Regions from separate parts of the Anaerobacillus sp. 63XJN7_5_ISO-PGPR-S23-430 genome, predicted to be linked through region 1. Evidence: riboswitches for the same ligand, from Rfam matches in the RefSeq annotation. Region 1 holds a riboswitch; each other region holds the start of a gene.
What was found. Region 1 has a riboswitch for cyclic di-GMP ahead of AC0VYJ_RS02395 (amidase). Riboswitches for the same ligand answer to the same signal wherever they lie in the genome.

Region 1 (2,199 bases):
TCAGGACTTTTCACCTTTTCAACTGGCGCTTCTGAAAGAAGTGAATCGAAGTCAATCTTTTACAATATTAGGGGATTTGGCACAGGGCATTCATTCATATAAGGGCATTCATAGCTGGGAAGAATTTAGAGTGCTTTTCAACGGTAAAGACCTTTATATGGAACTTGAACAAAGTTATCGATCGACTTTAGAAATTATTGAATTTGCGAATGAAGTGATAGCTCATGCGGATATACCGGTTCAACCGGCTGTGCCTGTTTTTCGAAGTGGAAAGAAAGTCGAAATAAGCAAAATAGATAAGAAGAGGCATGTTAGTAGCTTGTTAAAATCAGCTAAAGAAATGAAAGAGAGAGGTATGAATACAGTAGCGATTGTTGGTAGGAGCGAAGAGGAATGTCATGATTTGTATGACAATCTTAGTAGGTATGATGAGAAGTTGCATCTCATTACTGCGGATGATCGATCTTATGAAGGGGGACTATCAATTGTGCCAATCTATCTTACTAAAGGATTAGAATTCGATGGAGTTATATTGGCAAATGCTAACGAAGATAATTATAGTCCACATGCAACAGATGCGAAATTACTATATGTAGGATGTACAAGAGCATTGCATGAATTAAAACTCTTTTATATTGATACTCCTTCACAATTGCTACCAGTTTAATCAAACGTTTGTTTAAAGGTTACCTTTGTTATTTCATACCATGAAATGAGCGATTGTTAGTACATTCAAGTATTAGCACCATTGAGCATTTACTTCACACAATCTACAAAAAAAGCTAAACTCTTTATTATTTATTGCCGATAATAAAAGTAGTTGGAATATAAAACTGAAAAAGGCAAACCTGTTGAAAAGCAGGGACGCAAAGTTATGGGCCTGCCCGCATGAATGCGAATGGTTGCCAAACCGCCAGGCTCCTTTTTGAGCTCTGGGTTGAAAAAAAGGAGAGCGTACATGTGAAGAATGTATCGGTTGCTGTTGGAATTCTCTTTTTTATACTGGGCTTTTTTGTGCAGATAATGGTTTTGCCTGAGGGGAAAGCTGAGGCGATAGAAATGGACACTTCTCTTGCTACATGGATTTGGAACACAAGGGACATTGAAACGAAATCAAATGAGTTCCTTCAGTTTATGGAGGAGAAACAAGTAACCGATGCTTACTTGCAAATAAATCGTTCAGTAATGGCATCTTCTTATGAATCATTTATTGGAAATGCGACATCCAAAGGTATTCGTGTACATGCTCTAGATGGGGCACCAAATTGGGCTACAAGAAATGGTGCTACATATCAGGCGAACTTATTTAACTGGTTGGATTCCTATCAAGCTAATGCGACAGAGAATCAAAAGTTTAGTGGTGTTCATCTTGATATAGAACCTTATCTTCATTCTGGCTGGACGAATAGTTATCAAAAAACGATTGCTTTCTATCAAGACCGTTTATCAGATGGAAAAACTCGTGCGATGAGTCTTGGATTATCGTTTGGTGTCGACACTCCTTTTTGGTTTGACGAACAATCTTACAACAATCGGTATGGATCGGGCAATTTAGCTGAGTGGATTATTCAAACGGCGGATGTGACTACATTAATGGCTTACCGTGATCGTGCTGATGGTGCAAATGGAATTGTTGCTCTTATTAGCAATGAGATAGCTTTAGCTGAAAAATATGGCAAGAAAATCTCCGTTGGTGTAGAGACAGGGCAAACGTCAGAAGCTTCCTACATTTCATTCTTTGAAGAGGGAGAAGCAGTCATGATAAAGGAACTTCTCAAAGTAAAGACTGCATATGAGCATTCCTCTTCAGTACAAGGTTTTTCCATACATTACCTTGATAGTTGGATGGCGTTAAAACAATAATAAAGATGAACCCCCGGACTGAAAATCAGCCGGGGGTTATTTTTATGAATTCAGCTTACGATAAAATCGATTTGACGCGACCAACCTGTCCATCTTCTAGACGTACTTTGATACCATGCGGATGGGTGGGGGATTTAGTCAGGATATCTTTTACAACACCTCTTGTCGTTTTCCCTGAACGCTGATCTTGTTTCAAGACGATATCTACAGTTTTCCCTGGTTCTATATTACTTCTGTTCTGTCCGTTCATCAGTAACCTCTTTCTCTGTCGTTTCGTTATGCTGCTCCTCAGGCAACGGATCGACAGTATGTTTGACACTGTATCCTTTTGATACA
Region 2 (2,199 bases), 670 kb from region 1:
CGCTTTCTGAAGCAGCACTGCGGCTAGCTTCCACGCTAAGTTCACCGCGTCCCCAATCCCGGTGTTCATGCCCTGTCCGCCAGCCGGGCTATGAATGTGTCCAGCATCTCCGGCAATAAAGGCACGTCCTTTTCTAAAGTGACTGCTAACGCGATGATGGACTTTGTACGTTTGGAACCAGTTCACATGCTGAATCGTTAAGCCTGTTCTCTGCTCGATCAGCGACTGGAAATCCTTGAACGCAACTGAGCTTTGATCGGTTAAATTGTGAGGAACTATTCCAATAATCCGCTCCATTCCCGTGCTTCTAACTGGCATGAACAGGTAAAAGGTGTCAGAATCTAAATACACATTTAAACTACTTTCAGATAACTGGCCAGTGTTCGCTTTAACATCCGCCACAAAAAAACGTTCCTCATACGTTCCACCTGGAAAATCAAAAGCAAGTTCTCTTCGAACGGTACTGTGTGCCCCATCACACCCGCATATATATGAAAACTCACTCCGCTCTTCCTTATTATCTTTTTTAATAACAGCTTGAACATGGTCCCCTTCATCCATAAATGAAACCAACTCTGTCTTCCATTCTACCTCAACGCCTTCGTCGGCTAATTTGTTAATTAGCAGCTGCTCGTGGTCATCTTGCGGATAGCTTAGGGCAAATGGGAAAGGACTTAATCCTTTTCCAAGATCGTGAAAATTGATGTTGGCTTTTGCTTTCATTCCTTCTCGAAATTGGATAGACTTCACTTTAATCCCCCGGTGGATGACTTCTTCTGCGAAGCCCATTTGGTTATAAAATTCTAGGGTTCTAGCGTGTACAATTAGCGCACGCGATGCTTCTCCGGGTCCCTCATTTTTCTCGATGATCCGAAATGAAACTCCATATTTCGCTAGGTGGAGTGCTAATACAAGACCCGTAGGACCTGCGCCAACAATTAGTACGTCAGAATTCATTTCCCAATCTCCTTTCATTGGCGTTCCAAATAAAAAAACTGAAAAATCAAAGAAAACAGTTAACAAATTCACCTTTTTATGGTATTTATTATATAAGTATATCCTTATGTCAAGATACCTCAGTAAGAGAACCACAAAAAAAGAGAATGCGATGAACTATCATTCTAGCCTGGGCACTTGAGTGATAGGGAGCAAGTAGTGCAACCGGCTCCTTAAAAAGGAGAATGAACATGGAAAAGTGTACATTGTACGGGCACGCTAATTTATTTTCATCACACACACTGCGAATGATGGAACTCCTAAGACGTCACGACCCTCATAGCTTTCTCCATTCAGTACAAACTACGAGCTACTTTATTGATTTCTGTTTGCATTACAATTTCCGATCACTGTTGAAACGGCGCTTTCTTGAGTCTGTTTTGCTACATGACATCGGTAAACTACTTGTCCCAACAGAAATTCTTCAAAAAAAGAGCCCACTAACCCTTTATGAGAAAGAGTATGTCGAGCGGCATCCAGAGTTTGGAATAGAGCTACTTAATGATTTTCCAGAGATTGATATTGAGCCGTCTCTTATACTAAATCATCATGAGAATAGCGATGGTACTGGCTATCCTTATCAATTACAATATGAGCAAATTCCTCGATTTGTTTCGATTCTTCGAGTCATCGATAGCTTCATTGCGATGACGTCTGATCGAGCTTATCGTCCAAAACGTTCTGACCAATCAGCCATTCATGAAATTAACGTTCATCGGAATAACTTCTATGAGCCATCCACTACCTCCTTGTTTATCTCTTATTTGGAAAAACGGCTAAAAGGGAAAAAGGTTCTGCTTCATTATTTTGATTATACCAAACGTCAAAATTAAGCAGCGCTATTCAATAACCGTTTAAACAAAACCAAATACAATAGGGAGGGCGAATAGATTGCGACTCTTATCAACTAAGGATTTACTAATTGCATTTTGTGATGCGTATACTCTTCAATTAGATGAAGCTTTTATTGAAATGTTAACGAGCGAAATCATCCGAAGAGGCATCAATCCTCCCCAAACACGTACGGAGTGTTACGAACAAATCGCCAATTTCACTTGATGAGACAGCCTCTCATGACGCTATATAAAAAAAGCTTATCTGGTCACAACTGGCCAATAAGCTTTTTTTGATGAATTCTAATTGATTTCATCTCCCTTCACAAATAAATTTACTGTTAATACGCTTACATATGTTTGCATTTTT
Region 3 (2,199 bases), 750 kb from region 1:
AATATAAAGGGAAGTGCGATTTATCTTTTATTCTAGAGAAAATCCACGGACTTGAAAATAAAGAACAAGACATCAAAGGAATAATCCGAGATGAACAGAAAATGTACGATGAACTTAGGGAGATTATACAAAACCAAAATATATCGTCTCATTATGAATAAAGGGAAAACGTAGGAGCAGTTTTTTGTTATTTATTTAGCATGGATTAACGCTCTTGATGGATTTATCACATATTGTGGAGTTCAAAATGGATGGATCGGAGAAGTGAATCCATTAATGCGAATGCTATTTCAAATGGATCCACTTGTTATCCTAATGTATAAATAGGTTTGTCTCTTTTTTTGATCGCCTTACTTTTAAAATTTCATCACTTTAAATCCGGTTTAATACGGATTTTATTAATCGTGGCTTCAACATTATATTCTTTCATATTGTGTATCCACGGCTATTAGGTATATATCCTGTTAACTAAATAGATAAGAGCCTACTGGAAGATGTCGGCTCTTAAAAAAACAATTTATTGATCAGATCCCTGTTTGGCACGCCACTTATTAAACTCCAGAAACTCCCTGAACTGGTCCTTACTTATACCAGACTCCATTGCTTCTTTAACGATCTTTTTCCATTCCGAGTCTAACTCACTCTGATGAATAGGATCATCTCCCTGAAGTAGTACCTCTACCGAAACATCAAGAACATTAGATATTTTATCTAGGAATTGGATAGAGGGATTTGATTGTATATTTCGTTCAATTGAACTCAGATATGACTTGGCCACATTCGCACGTTCCGCTAATTCTGAAAGAGATAACCCTTTGCGTAAACGATACTTCTTTACTTCTTCACCTATCACGTGTATCCCTCCGATGCTTCGACAAAATTCTTTGATTGTATGTAATTATACCAGTATGTTATTGTTCCGTAAATAGAACGAAAGCGGCGTCCGTTCCGCCGCTTTCGTTCAGGTTACATTCCCTCATTTTTGAGAAACGCTTTGATTTCAGAAATTTTGATGCCCAATTCCTTCGCTTCTTTCATTAATTTAATCCATTCCTCGTCCAGATTTTCTTCCGTATGTACGCCCATGTAACTCCTCCTTAAACTCTTTCCAGGTAGTTCAGCCATCATAGAAGCCTTCTATCAACAAGCTTCCTTAGATCTGTTTACTTTGCGCCCACTTTTTTTCAAAAATGGTTGCCCTTTTCTGGAGGATACTTTGTACGATCCATCATATATTTATGAAAATCCTACTATTATAATAGGCCATTAAACCTACGAAATGTGTTGTAATTTGTAAAAAATATCAAAAATATATGACTTTTTTTGTAAATAAATAGCTTTTTTTAAATTTGGTGTTAGGAAAATACATACATCCACTTGAGATGGTCAAAATAGGACTATTACAACGATGGAGGTTTTTCTATGAAAAAGTGGATGTTGTTACTGATGACGATGTTTCTTTCCCTGAGTATTGCGGCTTGTTCGAATGCAAATGAAGAAGAAGGACCGGTAGAAGATCCCGAAATGCAAGAAGATACACCAGAAGATGAAGAGAATGTTAACGAAGACGATGGAACGATTGATCAGGAAGACGATGATACAATGAATAAGGATGGTTCAGAAGAAGGCGATAAAGATGAAGATGGTAACATGGATGAAGGGGACATGGACGACACTGAAAAGCAACCGAATGATGAAACTGAAAACCAGCAATAGGGACCTTAACGGGTCTCTTTTTTTAATTCTCTTATAATGATGTTTCAAATTATATATAATGGTATTATATATAATTTGAAACATCATTTATAAACATTTTTTACTCGTTACAATGTAAAAGCTTTTAATACTATTTGAAAAGGGTTGGGAAAAATGGAAGAACGAAAACCAAGTAAACAATCGTTAGTCTCCTTAAAGGATAAAGTTAAAAAAAATTTAAGAGATGATATTATTTTAAACAATCTAAAGCCTGGAGATCGAATAGTGGAAACAGAAGTAGCAAAGAAGTTTGGAATAAGCCAGGTTCCTGTTCGAGAGGCCTTAAGAGGATTAGAAGAAGAAGGGCTTATTCGCACGGTTAAGTATAAAGGAGCTTTCGTTACTGAAATTGATAAGGTGGAAATGTACCATATATTTTCAATGAGAGCAGAAATTGAAACGAATGCATTAGAAATTATTTTACCTAATTTGAGAAAAAAAGAT
Region 4 (2,199 bases), 1.6 Mb from region 1:
GATTCATACGGAGAATTCCTATAAATATAGTCTAGAGGAATTTAAACTGTTAGCAGAGAATTCAGGTTTCACATCAATGAAAACATGGACTGATCAAGAACAGCTTTTCAGTTTGCACTATCTTAGTGTGAAATAACGTAATCTTTCTTACAGACATTCAATGATTATTTCGATATAATTGTTAATGAAGATATAGGTGAAGGAGAGATAATCATGAAGAAGATTGAAACAGCTGATTCTTATCAGTCATTCATTAACAATAATGACGTATCCATTCTAAAATATGAAGCTAACTGGTGCCCGGATTGCAAGCGCCTTGACTTTTTTATTGATGATATAATGAATGCTCATCATGAAAAACAATGGGCTCAAATCGATATTGAACAATTCCCTGAAATTACAGAGGAAAATGATGTTATGGGTATCCCGAGCCTTCTTGTCTATAAAGACGGCAAAAAGATTGGTCACTTGCATAGTGCGAATACCAAAAATCCAGATCAGGTGAAAGAATATTTAAGTCAATTCTAAACAAAAGAGAAGGTTGCGAAGGCAACCTTCTTTTATTTTGTTAGAACATATTCAATGGAGCCGTCGATTAATGAATGAACAAATGCAACTGTATATCCAATGCTAAGGTAAGTAGAAAGTGTCTCACTACAATGGGGATGTAATGGTTCTGTTGGGGCATGAAGACTTTTATACATGGTTTTTACGGTACTAGAGGTGGGTTCACAACGAAGTAGTACAACATGTTTGCCGCTCCAGGCGGTACTAATATGATTTCTCTGCATATCACTCTTCCTTTGTGAAAAATATATTCAGGGAATACAGTTAGGATATGAGTGAAATCCTAGGATGTTAGAAATAGAAATGAAAATTTAAAAATATTTTGAATTTTCATCAGATAACTGGTATATTAGTAGCATATAACGTCAAACTTCTCGATAATCGCATTTATTCACTAAAAAGTTGTGTGTTTTGTAAGTTTAAGGTCGGAATGTGTCATTTCTGAATTCTCCAGACAAGGGCAAACCATCCTAAAGGGTGGGACGCAAAGACACAGGTCTAATGTTGGTTCTCCAACGATGACGGCTGGTCCTCCTGGAAAACCCAAGAAGGAGGAGAAAAGAATGACCATGGCGAAACCTAAGCCTAAGAAGGTACTTGATCAAGAATGGGTTATTCTCATGAGGGCTGCCAGGGAACTTGGATTGAAGAAAGAAGAGGTACAGGCATTCTTAAGACAAGACAAAAACCGACATCTATGAATATACATAAATGAATGACGACCTTTAAGGTCGTTTTTTTGTGATAAGCTTTGATGAAAGCAAATACGGTGTGAAATGAATAATCCTTGACTTTAGGGCAATATTTTTTGTATCATATGTCATATCAATTGCATACATAAACCATACTAACTATGAAGGATAAATAGTAGTCAGAATAACCTTGACTTTAGCGATTCGGGGACGGTGGAAGCCCGAACGAGGTCTGATGAAACGGCAGTCTGGAGTTACGTTTCTCAAAGTGGATGCCTTATTTGCATCAACTAGGGTGGAACCGCGGGTGCATAAGCTCTCGTCCCTGGACATTTTTTGTCCATGGATTGGGAGCTTTTTATATTGATTGAGAAAAAAGGAGAGAATGACATGACAATTTCAATGGATCAGATCGTTTCAGTATCAAAGCACAGAGGATTTATTTTCCCTGGTTCTGATATTTACGGTGGACTAGCAAATACGTGGGATTATGGACCACTTGGTGTAGAACTTAAGAAAAATATTAAAGATGCATGGTGGAAGAAGTTTGTTCAAGAATCACCTTATAACAGTGGTCTAGATGCCGCCATTCTAATGAATCCAAAAACGTGGGAAGCTTCAGGTCATTTAGGTAATTTCAATGATCCTTTAATTGATTGCAAAAGCTGTAAAACACGTCATCGTGCAGATAAATTAATTGAGGACGCTCTTTCTACTGATGAAGAGGACATGATTGCAGACGGCCTTTCATTTGAAGAAATGGAGCGTTTGATGAAAGAAAATCATATTACTTGCCCTGAGTGTGGCAGTGAAGATTTCACAGAAATTCGTCAATTTGATCTTATGTTTAAAACCCATCAAGGTGTAACTAAATCGAGCACGAGTGAAATTTACCTTCGCCCAGAAACGGCGCAGGGAATCTTTGTAAACTTTAAAAATG

Region 2: another riboswitch for cyclic di-GMP. It lies ahead of AC0VYJ_RS06130 (HD-GYP domain-containing protein); the one in region 1 lies ahead of AC0VYJ_RS02395 (amidase).
Region 3: another riboswitch for cyclic di-GMP. It lies ahead of AC0VYJ_RS20540 (anti-repressor SinI family protein); the one in region 1 lies ahead of AC0VYJ_RS02395 (amidase).
Region 4: another riboswitch for cyclic di-GMP. It lies ahead of AC0VYJ_RS11205 (anti-repressor SinI family protein); the one in region 1 lies ahead of AC0VYJ_RS02395 (amidase).

Annotation. Positions count from the first base shown of each region.
Region 1 covers NZ_CM149686.1:450,981-453,179, forward strand. Annotated here, with positions in the region: gene AC0VYJ_RS02390 (HelD family protein) at 1-667, shown strand, start outside; cyclic di-GMP riboswitch class I at 832-918, shown strand; gene AC0VYJ_RS02395 (amidase) at 961-1,863, shown strand; gene AC0VYJ_RS02400 (YwbE family protein) at 1,919-2,113, opposite strand; gene ytzI (YtzI protein) at 2,091-2,199, opposite strand, start outside.
Region 2 covers NZ_CM149686.1:1,125,303-1,127,501, reverse strand. Annotated here, with positions in the region: gene AC0VYJ_RS06135 (FAD-dependent oxidoreductase) at 1-957, opposite strand, end outside; cyclic di-GMP riboswitch class II at 1,093-1,176, shown strand; gene AC0VYJ_RS06130 (HD-GYP domain-containing protein) at 1,188-1,829, shown strand; gene sda (sporulation histidine kinase inhibitor Sda) at 1,888-2,055, shown strand.
Region 3 covers NZ_CM149686.1:3,999,338-4,001,536, reverse strand. Annotated here, with positions in the region: gene AC0VYJ_RS20555 (hypothetical protein) at 1-161, shown strand, start outside; gene AC0VYJ_RS20550 (DUF5658 family protein) at 190-327, shown strand; gene AC0VYJ_RS20545 (helix-turn-helix domain-containing protein) at 518-853, opposite strand; gene AC0VYJ_RS20540 (anti-repressor SinI family protein) at 967-1,086, opposite strand; cyclic di-GMP riboswitch class I at 1,109-1,209, opposite strand; gene AC0VYJ_RS20535 (hypothetical protein) at 1,423-1,716, shown strand; gene AC0VYJ_RS20530 (GntR family transcriptional regulator) at 1,870-2,199, shown strand, end outside.
Region 4 covers NZ_CM149686.1:2,083,877-2,086,075, forward strand. Annotated here, with positions in the region: gene egtD (L-histidine N(alpha)-methyltransferase) at 1-136, shown strand, start outside; gene AC0VYJ_RS11195 (thioredoxin family protein) at 214-528, shown strand; gene AC0VYJ_RS11200 (hypothetical protein) at 561-791, opposite strand; cyclic di-GMP riboswitch class I at 1,017-1,105, shown strand; gene AC0VYJ_RS11205 (anti-repressor SinI family protein) at 1,131-1,268, shown strand; gene AC0VYJ_RS11210 (glycine--tRNA ligase) at 1,650-2,199, shown strand, end outside.